3 regions of the Streptomyces sp. NPDC102402 genome follow, and region 1 is predicted to be linked to each of the others. Evidence: riboswitches for the same ligand, from Rfam matches in the RefSeq annotation. Region 1 holds a riboswitch; each other region holds the start of a gene.

Region 1 (3,262 bases):
CCGGGCACATCTGCGCCCCGACAACCGTGCGGTCCTGGTGTACGAGCCGGTCGAACCGGCTGACGAGGCCGACGAGACGGACGGCACCGACGCGCACGAGGGGGCCGACAAGTGACCGACGCCGCCGTGACTGGAGTAGCGATGGAGTACCACCCGCAGCCGACCGCCGGCGAGGCCAGGCCCTGGGCCTTCCCCGCGCCGGAGCGAGGCGCCCTGCCCAACGGGCTGACCGTGCTGCGCTGCCACCGCCCCGGCCAGCAGGTCGTCGCCGTGGAGATCTTCCTCGACGCGCCGCTGGACGCCGAGCCCGAGGGGCTGGACGGTGTGGCGACGATCATGTCGCGTGCGCTGTCCGAGGGCACGGACAAGCACTCCGCGGAGGAGTTCGCCGCGGAGCTGGAGCGCTGCGGCGCCACGCTGGACGCCCACGCGGACCACCCGGGGGTCCGCGTCTCCCTGGAGGTCCCGGTCTCCCGGCTCGCCAAGGCCCTCGGCCTGGTCGCCGAGGCCCTGCGGGCTCCGGCCTTCGCGGAGAACGAGGTGGAGCGCCTGGTCGTCAACCGCCTCGACGAGATCCCGCACGAGCAGGCCAACCCCGCCCGGCGGGCCGCCAAGCAGCTGTCCAAGGAGCTCTTCCCCGCCACGGCGCGGATGTCGCGTCCGCGCCAGGGCACCGAGGAGACCGTCCGGCGGATCGACGCCGCGGCCGTGCGCGCCTTCTACGACGCCCACGTCCGGCCGTCCACGGCGACGGCGGTCGTCGTCGGCGATCTCACCGACGTGGACCTGGACGCGCTGCTCGCCGACACCGTCGGGGACTGGTCGGGCAACGCCGGCCGGACGCGCCCGGTGCCCCCGATCACCGCCGACGACACCGGCCGTGTGGTCATCGTCGACCGCCCCGGAGCCGTACAGACGCAGCTGCTGATCGGCCGGATCGGCGCGGACCGGCACGACAGCGTGTGGCCCGCGCAGGTCCTCGGCACGTACTGCCTGGGAGGCACGCTCACCTCGCGCCTCGACCGTGTGCTGCGTGAGGAGAAGGGCTACACCTACGGCGTCCGGGCCTTCGGGCAGGTGCTGCGCTCGACGGCGCCGGCTTCCCCCGCCGGAGCGGCCGGTGCAGCGATGCTCGCCATCAGCGGCTCCGTCGACACGGAGTCCACCGGGCCCGCGCTCGAGGATCTCTGGAAGGTCCTGCGCACCCTGGCGGCCGAAGGGCTCACCGACGCCGAGCGCGAGACCGCTGTGCAGAACCTCGTGGGTGTCGCCCCGCTGAAGTACGAGACGGCGGCCTCGGTCGCGGGCACGCTGGCCGACCAGGTGGAGCAGCACCTGCCGGACGACTACCAGGCCGAGCTGTACGCGCGCCTGGCCGGGACCGGCACGGTCGAGGCGACCGCCGCCGTGGTCAACGCCTTCCCGGTGGACCGGCTGGTCACCGTCCTGGTCGGGGACGCCGCACAGATCGCGGAGCCCGTGAAGGCGCTCGGCATCGGTGAGGTGTCGGTCGTCACCGGCTGACATGACGGCACATCAGGGACCCCGGCGGGGCGCTCTCGCCGGGGTCCCGCCTTTTGTCTGTTTTAAGCGGAAAATACAGGTTCATCCTGTGGGATGTGCGACAAAAGACCCGTTCCGTTTGGCGGGGCAAAGCGGCCCGTTCTAGCGTCGGCCCGGCTGTCCGCCAGACGAATGCCGCATCCGTGGCGCCGGGCAGTCATCGCCGAGTCCCCGTCAGGCGCGAGCCTGGGGAGCCGGGGACCCACGAAGTCCCTGGGGTGAATCGGATCCCTGCACCCTCACACGGGGCTCAGGGGCCCGTAGGAGACCTTCCTGCTCCGAACCCGTCAGCTAACCCGGTAGGCGAGAAGGAAGGAAAGGACCAGCCCCTCCATGGCGTTCATCCGTGCCACCGGGAAGCACCGTGCCCCGAGCCGCCTGACGCGAAAGAGCGCCGAGGTCGCGGGCATCGCCGCCCTGGCCACCGCCGGTGTCATCGGCGCCACCGCGTCCCCGGCCCTCGCCGCGGACTCCGAGGCCGCCACCGCCTCCTCCACCGGCCTGACGCAGACCGTCGCCCTCGACACCGACCTCGCCGCCCAGATCGACGCCCAGGCCGCGGCGCAGGCGCACCAGGCCGAGGTCGTCGCCAAGGCGAAGGCCGCCGCGAAGGCCAAGGCGAAGGCCGAGGCCGAGGCGAAGCGCAAGGCCGAAGCCCGCGCCAAGGAGGCCCGCGAGGAGAAGGCGCGCGCCGCACGCGCCGCCGAGCGCGCCCGGCTGAACGCCTTCCACCTCCCGGTCGCCGGCTCGCACGTGACCACCGGCTACAAGTCCGGCGGCGCGCTCTGGTCCTCCGGCACCCACTCCGGCGTGGACTTCCAGGCGGCGTCCGGCACCTCCGTCGTCGCGGTCGGCGCCGGCACGGTCGTCGAGGCGGGCTGGGGCGGCGCGTACGGCAACAACATCGTGCTCAGGATGAAGGACGGCACGTACACCCAGTACGGCCACCTCTCCTCGATCGGCGTCTCCGTCGGCCAGAGCGTCGGCTCGGGCGAGCAGATCGGCATCTCCGGCTCGACCGGCAACTCCACCGGGCCGCACCTGCACTTCGAGGCCCGGACCACCCCCGAGTACGGCTCGGACATGGACCCCGTCGCCTACCTCCGCGCCCACGGCGTCCAGGTCTGACCCCACACCGCACGAGATCGCTCCGACGAAGGCCCCGGCACCGCCGGGGCCTTCGCCGTGCCTCCGGACAGAGGCACGGCGAGACCCCTCGCGGAACTGCTCCCTGGCCAAAAGATATCCATGGATTCCACCCCGCCATCGGAAATTCCCGCCGGTTGCAATAGAGTCACAGAACAGGCGTCGATCAGCCGCGTTTCGCGGGGATTAAGGCGGAGGTTCGGACATGCGCATTCCCGCGCATTCGGTATGCACGGCAATCCGTGACGACATCGTCTCCGGTGTCTTCGAGCGCGGCAGCCGCCTCACCGAAGAGGTGCTCGCGCGTCGCTACGGCGTCTCCCGCGTCCCCGTGCGAGAGGCGTTGCGCACCCTGGAGTCCGAGGGGTTCGTCGTCACCCGCCGCCACGCAGGCGCCTGTGTCGCCGAGCCCACGGAACAGGAGGCCGCCGACCTCCTGGAGATCCGGATGCTGCTGGAACCGCTGGGGGCCGCACGCGCGGCGCAGCGCCGTAGCGAGGCACACCTCAAGGTGCTCCGCGGCCTGGTCAGGCTGGGGCAGGAGCGGGTACGC
Region 2 (3,262 bases), on a different contig from region 1:
GGTCGGAGGCCTCGGACGCGGCGTGCGCCACGGCCAGCGAGACACCGAGGATAGCGTTGGCGCCGAGGGAGCCCTTGTTCTCGGTGGCGTCCAGGTCGAACATCGCCTGGTCGATGAGGCGCTGCTCGGTGGCGTCGTAACCGACGAGCTCCGGGCCGATCTGCTCGATCACGGCGAGGACGGCCTTCTCGACGCCCTTGCCCTGGTAGCGGTTGGGGTCGCCGTCGCGAAGCTCAATGGCCTCGAACGCACCGGTGGAGGCGCCGGACGGAACAGCAGCACGTCCCGTGCTGCCGTCGTCGAGGCCAACCTCGACCTCGACCGTGGGGTTGCCCCGGGAGTCGAGGATTTCCCTGGCTACGACGACGTCGATGGACGGCACGAGGCATCTCCTTCTGGGATCTGACACTGGTTGTGCAGGGTCACTGTGGCCTTGCGCCACGAGCCTAACCGCCTCGGCCCGCTCCGTCGGCCGTCCGCCCGTCCCCTGGGACGAAAAAGGACCCAAGGGCCCTCATTCCGGGCAAAGGTCCAGAATTATACTGACCAGTAACCACAAGTGTTGAACGCCCGCCTTCACGACGGGCCCGCCCGGGCACCCTTCCGGCGGGCGCCCGGCGCCTCCTTCCGGCGGGTGCCGGACGCGGTCCGGCCCGGCGCGCGGGGGGTCTGCGCGCCGGGCCGGGCCTCCGGGGCAGGAGGAGGACCCCGGGCCGTCTCCGGCTACTTCAGGTGGAGCTGCTGCCCCGGGAAGATCATGTCCGCGTCGTCGACGATGTCGTCGTTCAGCTTGAACAGCTTCTCCCAGCCGCCCTTGACCTTCTTCGCGTCGGCGATCTTGCTGAGGGTGTCGCCGGCCTTCACCTTGTACTCGCCGTCGCCCTTCTCGACCTTCTCGCCGGTGGGGGTGGTGACGGTCTTCTCGGGGGCCGTGCGCTTCTCGCTGCGCGTGGCGGGCTGCTCGGCCTCGCGCTCCGGCTGGGCCTTCGTCTCGGCCTTGTCGGCGCTCTGGCCGGAACCGGTGTCGACACCCGGGTCCACACCGTCGTTCGTCAGGCCGCCGGCGCCGGCACAGGCCCAGGCGCCCGGACCCTGGAGGTCGAGGAGCTTCTCGGCGGCGGCTATCTGCTGACCCTTGGTGGCCAGGTCGGCACGGGCGGCGTACTGCGTGCCGCCCGCGGCGGCCCAGCTGGACTGCGAGAACTGCAGACCGCCGTAGTAACCGTTGCCGGTGTTGATGGACCAGTTGCCACCGGACTCGCACTGGGCGACGGCGTCCCAGGTGTCGACGGAGGCGGCGGAGGCGCCGGTCGCGCCCATGAGCGGCACGGCGACGGCGGCACCGGTGACACCGGCCAGGGTCGCGATACGGACGGCCTTGGACGGGCGACGGTGCTTGCCCTTGCTGGAAAGCAGCATGGTTCTCCTCACCGACGCCTACGAGGTGAGCTGTCGGGTTCGGGCCTGTGAGTTGCCCGGCCGCCCGCTTCCGCGGACGGCTCCACCCCTAGCCGTTCCCTCATCCGTCTTCCGACGGCCGGGTCCGGCGCTTACCTGGTTCCCCCGCTCCTGCCTACGGCGCTTTACGCGTCGGTACCCCCCGGCCGACGGCAGGATTCGGCGTGACGGTCGGAGGTGCCCGCGGTGCGAGCGGCTCCGACCGTAAACACACGCAACCCCCACATTCAAAGATGGACATAACGGGTTATCAGCGCGTAACGGTCCGTCGCACCTGACCGTTTCCGCAGGTCGGAGCCAATATGGACGGACCGGACGGACAGGACGCACCAGTTGACGCAAAGAGACCCATGTCTCACTTACGCATAAGTGGACATAGGTCTCTTAACTGCCCCCGCTTTCGGGGTGTTTTCCCGTTTTCGATCAGTTGGCGTCGGCGCTCTCCGCCTGGGCGCCCGACTCGGCCGACGCGAGACCGAGGTCCAGGTTCTGGCCGGGGAGGATCAGGTCCGGGTCGGAGCCCAGCTCGTCCTTGTTGGTCTCGTAGAGCGCGGTCCAGCCGCCGGCGAGCCCCTGCGTGTCGGCGATGGCCCAGAGGTTGTCGCCCTCGCGGACGGTGTACGTCCCCTCGGCGCCCTGGCGCGCGTCGGAGTCACCGCGCGAGGCGTGGCGTCCGGACTCGCGCCCGCCGTCCTGGCCCGGCTCCGCGCTCGCCTCGGGAGCCGGCGTGCCGCGGTGCTTCCCGCCCTTCGCCCCGTCCCCCTTCGAGGCACCGGACGTCTCGGAGGCCTCGGGCGACGGAGTGGCGGACGGCGACGCCTCGTCGCCCTTGCCCGACGCGTCGTCGGACTCGTCCCCCTTCGCCTTGCCCTTCGCACCCGACCCGTCGGAGTCGCCGGAGTCATCGGCGCCGTCGGCGCCCTCCGCCTCGTCCGACGCGTCGGACGAGGGAGTCCCGGACGGGGTCCCGGTGTCCGAGGGGCCGGCGGACGGCTCGGCCGACGGCTCACCGCCCGGGTCGACGCCCGGCAGCGACCCGTCCAGGGCGAGACCGGAGATCACCGCGCAGCTGGGCCACGCCTGCGGGCCCTTGTCGTCCAGCACCTTCTCCGCGACCGCTATCTGCTGCGAGCGGCTCGCGAGGTCGGCGCGTGCCGCGTACGCCGTGCCGCCGTAGGCCGACCACGTGTCCTGCGAGAACTGCAGACCGCCGTAGTAGCCGTTGCCGAGGTCCGCACTCCACATGCCGCCGCTCTCGCATTCGGCGACCCTGTCCCAGGTCGTCGCGTCGGCGGCCTGCGCACCGCCCGCGCCGAGCAGCGGGATGGCGATGGCCGATCCCGTGACGCCCGCGGCGACGACGATGGCGGGTGCCTGGCGAGGGCGACGGTGTCTGCCGTTCGCGGAGCCCATGGGATTGCCTTCCGTGTGACTGACATGTGACGGGTGAGTCGAGGGGTGAACCTAGCCCTACTCGAACGTGTGTCACAAGTCGATGCAGCGGAGATCACGTGAAAGTCACAGAGTTGACAGGCTGTCACTTTTTTCGGAGTGGCGTCCGGCTCCGAACTCCACGGGAAGCGTGCGCAGTCCACGCATGATGAGCCCGCCCCTCCAGCGCAAATCGGCAGGATCCACGGCAAGCCGCAGGTCGGGGAGGCGCCGCAGCAGTGTCGCCAGCGCCACCTGGCCCTCCAGACGGGCCAGCGGCGCCCCCAGGCAGTAGTGGATGCCGTGCCCGTATCCGAGGTGCTGATTGTCACTCCGCGCGAGATCCAGGGTGTCCGCATGCTGGAATCGCTCC
Region 3 (3,262 bases), on a different contig from region 1:
GCCGAGGCCCGCACTGACCAGGGCGCACACCAGGGCGTAGCCGGGCGACTCGCACACCACGGCGGGGGTGGCCCCCGCCTCGGCCAGCGCACGCTCCACCCCGCGCCGCGGCGGGTGCTCAGGTGCGCTGCTGATCAGCGGGCGGCCCGCGAGCCCCGCGACGGGCAGCGGACCGCTGCCTTCGGACAGCATCTGCCCGGGGGCGGTGACCAGTACCAGTTGCTCGACGAGGAGTGGTTCGGCGGACACCCCCGCCGGCATCGGATCGGCGGCCGCGGGTTCGTAGGCATGGGTCAGCGCCAGGTCCACCTCGCCCGCCGCCACGGCGGCGACCCCGGCGGGCGGCTCGTAGTCCGTCACGGCCAGTTCCACGTCGGGGTGAGCGCGCCGGAACGCGGTGAGCACCGGAGGCAGCAGGTGGATCCCCGCTGTCACGAACGTGCCGACGCGCAGTCGGCCGCCCGAGAGCCCCGCGAGCCGGGCCAGCTCGTGCCGCGCCTGGTCCATCTCGTCCAGCACACGCCGGGCGCGCCCCGCCAGCAGCTCGCCGGCGGCCGTCAGCCGGGCCCCGCGATGGTGGCGGACGAGGAGGGCCGCTCCCGCCTCCCGCTCGAGTTTGGCCAGCTGCTGCGAGAGGGCGGGAGCGGTGTAACCGAGCCGTGCGGCGGCCTTCGTGATCGAGCCGGCCTCCGCCACCGCCACCAGCGCGGCCAGCCGTGTCGGGTCGTACATTAAGCGTTCCTTTTGGCAGACCCAGAAGATTGCAAGTACACGTTAAAGGGCGGATGCGGTCAGGGTGGAGCCATGGACGCACAACTGCTCGCCTTCGTCGCCGTGGCCGCGGGAATGGTGGCACTGCCAGGGGCCGACTTCACCGTGGTCGTACGCAACGCGCTCGCATCCCGGAGATCCGGGCTGGCCACCGCCGTGGGAGTGGCGGGAGGGCTCCTGGTGCACACCGCGCTGGCCGTCGCCGGGCTCGCGGCCGTGCTCGTGACGATGCCCGTCCTCTTCCGCACCGTTCAGCTGCTCGGCGGCGCGTACGTGCTCTACCTCGGCCTCAGCGGCCTGTACGCGATGCGGTGGCGGGCCACGGCCGCGGCGGAGACCGGGAGCAGGGCGCCTTCGGGGCTCCGGCGTTCGCTGCGCCAGGGGTTCCTGACCAACGCACTGAACCCGAAGGCGCCCGTCCTCTTCCTGAGTCTGCTGCCCCAGTTCGTCCCCGACGGGCAGCCGCCCCTGCCCAGGACCCTGCTGCTCGCCTCGGTGGTCGTCCTGCTCGCGCTCGTCTGGTTCCCGGCCGTGGCCCTCCTGGTGGACCGGCTGGGCCGGTGGCTGCGCCGGCCGCGTACCGCCCGTGCGATCGAGGGCGGCAGCGGCACGGCGCTCACCGCGCTGGGACTCGTGCTGGTGACGGGGCCCCTGCTGCGCTGAACCAGGTGGGGAGGAAGGTCAGTGGACCCTCCCGTACCAGACGTTGCCGGACCAGATCCTCTCCAGCCGGACCACGGCTCCGGTCTTCGGCGAGTGCCAGATCTTTCCGCTGCCGGCGTAGATGCCGACGTGGTACACGCTGCGGCCCGCGTGGAAGAAGACCAGGTCGCCGCGTTTCCGCTGCGACCTGGAAATATGGCGGGTCTTGTTGTACTGCTGCTGGGCCGTGCGGGGTAGCTTCTTGCCCGCTTTCTTGAACGAGTAGAGCGTGAGCCCGGAACAGTCGAACCGGTGAGGGCCTGTGGCGCCCCATCTGTAGGGCGCCCCCTTCTTCGACGCGGCGACCTTGAGCGCCGTCGCCGAGTGGGCGGCGGCCTCGGCGTCGTTCACGAAGCCGGGGGCCAGCATGGTGGTCCCTACGGCGAAAGTCAGAGCCGAGGCCGTTCCGACCCGGGCGAACAGAGACGGGACATGAACCTGCGCAGTCATGCGCAACCCTTCGTCAGCCGCCTGTGAAGGATGACCTGTCGGGTTCGGGCTGGCGAAGTTGCCCGGCCGCGCGAAGCGGCTTCACCCCGAGGGCCGTCCGGATGTCCGGGCGGCCCGTTGTGCTCGGGTCCTCCACTCCTGCCGATCCACTTCTGTCGACCAGGCATCCGGACAGCGGCAGGACTCGGCGTCCGCCCGGACCGCCCCGCCGCGGTGGCGGGGGCTTGTCGTCCCAGGGATCTTTACGCAAGGACTGCCGGATTTCCTCCCTGAAGTGGCGACATGTGAAAGTCGTCACCACTGATCCGAACGGGTGGACGCGGCTCGTCCGGCCTCCCGGCGGCCGCACCGGACCAGCCGCGCACCAGCAGCGGAACAGTGGATTCCGTTCAGCGTCCGCGCCCTTTGCGCAAGTTGGACTGTCCCTCGGGAGGGGGAGCTTCTACGCCGAACGAGCGAGGAAAACTCATCGGCCGACCGGGCGTGTCGGGAAAGGGCACCGAAGGAGCCGGCCCGCTCGCCGGATCGGGTGACCGGACCGCTCAACTCGACGGGGCGGGAGGCACGGCGACCCGGCCCGCGCGGCGCTCCCCGTCCAGCAGCCGCAGAGCCCGGGCCAGGGTGTCCGCGTGGATCTGCGACTCACCCCGCTCGTGCATCAGCACGAGTGCCTCGCGGAGGGCGGTTGCCCTGGACGCGAGAGCCTGGGCCGCGCGGAGGGCTCCGTAGGTGTCGCCGCCCCGGGCGGGATTGATGCGGCCGAGCTGGTCGAGCACTTCCAGGTAGCAGTCGATGAACTCGGCCTCGGCGCGGGTCAGTGCGGGAAGCGGCGGGAACCGGGGTGGGAGCATCGGGCGTTCACCTCGCGGGATGCGGCGGCTGGGACGGTGTGCGGTTCTCCACGACGTGGTCCACCAGCCCGTACGCCAGGGCGGCCTGGGCGTCGAGGATGGTGTCCCGTTCGATGTCGGCGCTGATCTGCCCCGCGGAACGCCCCGTGTGACGGGCCAGCATGGCCGTGAGCAACTCACGCTCGCGCAGCAACTCGGCGGCCTGGATGTCGAGATCGGAGAGCTGGCCCCGCACCGGCTTGTCCAGGACGGGTTGCTGAATGACTACCCGGGCGCCCGGCAGGGCATGTCGGCGTCCCGGTGCGCCGGCCGCGAGCAGCACCGCGGCACTGGAACCCGCCTGGCCGAGGCAGAAGGTCTCCACCTCGCAGGCGAGGAAGTGCATGGTGTCGTAGATCGCCGTCATGGCGTTGAAGGAGCCGCCGGGCGAGTTGATGTAGAGGGACAGGGACCGGTCGGGGTCCGCGTGCTCCAGATACATGAACTGC

What was found. Region 1 has a riboswitch for cyclic di-AMP ahead of ACIRJR_RS01295 (M23 family metallopeptidase). Riboswitches for the same ligand answer to the same signal wherever they lie in the genome.
Region 2: another riboswitch for cyclic di-AMP. It lies ahead of ACIRJR_RS30025 (transglycosylase family protein); the one in region 1 lies ahead of ACIRJR_RS01295 (M23 family metallopeptidase).
Region 3: another riboswitch for cyclic di-AMP. It lies ahead of ACIRJR_RS25140 (C40 family peptidase); the one in region 1 lies ahead of ACIRJR_RS01295 (M23 family metallopeptidase).

Annotation. Positions count from the first base shown of each region.
Region 1 covers NZ_JBIWKR010000001.1:329,891-333,152, reverse strand. The annotation lists gene ACIRJR_RS01305 (M16 family metallopeptidase) at 1-115, shown strand, start outside; gene ACIRJR_RS01300 (M16 family metallopeptidase) at 142-1,524, shown strand; cyclic di-AMP (ydaO/yuaA leader) riboswitch at 1,715-1,884, shown strand; gene ACIRJR_RS01295 (M23 family metallopeptidase) at 1,897-2,691, shown strand; gene ACIRJR_RS01290 (GntR family transcriptional regulator) at 2,915-3,262, shown strand, end outside.
Region 2 covers NZ_JBIWKR010000014.1:92,409-95,670, forward strand. The annotation lists gene eno (phosphopyruvate hydratase) at 1-382, opposite strand, end outside; gene ACIRJR_RS30025 (transglycosylase family protein) at 724-1,419, opposite strand; cyclic di-AMP (ydaO/yuaA leader) riboswitch at 1,420-1,591, opposite strand; gene ACIRJR_RS30030 (transglycosylase family protein) at 1,882-2,871, opposite strand; gene ACIRJR_RS30035 (cytochrome P450) at 2,977-3,262, opposite strand, start outside.
Region 3 covers NZ_JBIWKR010000009.1:130,027-133,288, forward strand. The annotation lists gene ACIRJR_RS25130 (LysR family transcriptional regulator) at 1-732, opposite strand, end outside; gene ACIRJR_RS25135 (LysE family translocator) at 805-1,434, shown strand; gene ACIRJR_RS25140 (C40 family peptidase) at 1,453-1,923, opposite strand; cyclic di-AMP (ydaO/yuaA leader) riboswitch at 1,927-2,099, opposite strand; gene ACIRJR_RS25145 (hypothetical protein) at 2,466-2,774, opposite strand; gene ACIRJR_RS25150 (ATP-dependent Clp protease proteolytic subunit) at 2,782-3,262, opposite strand, start outside.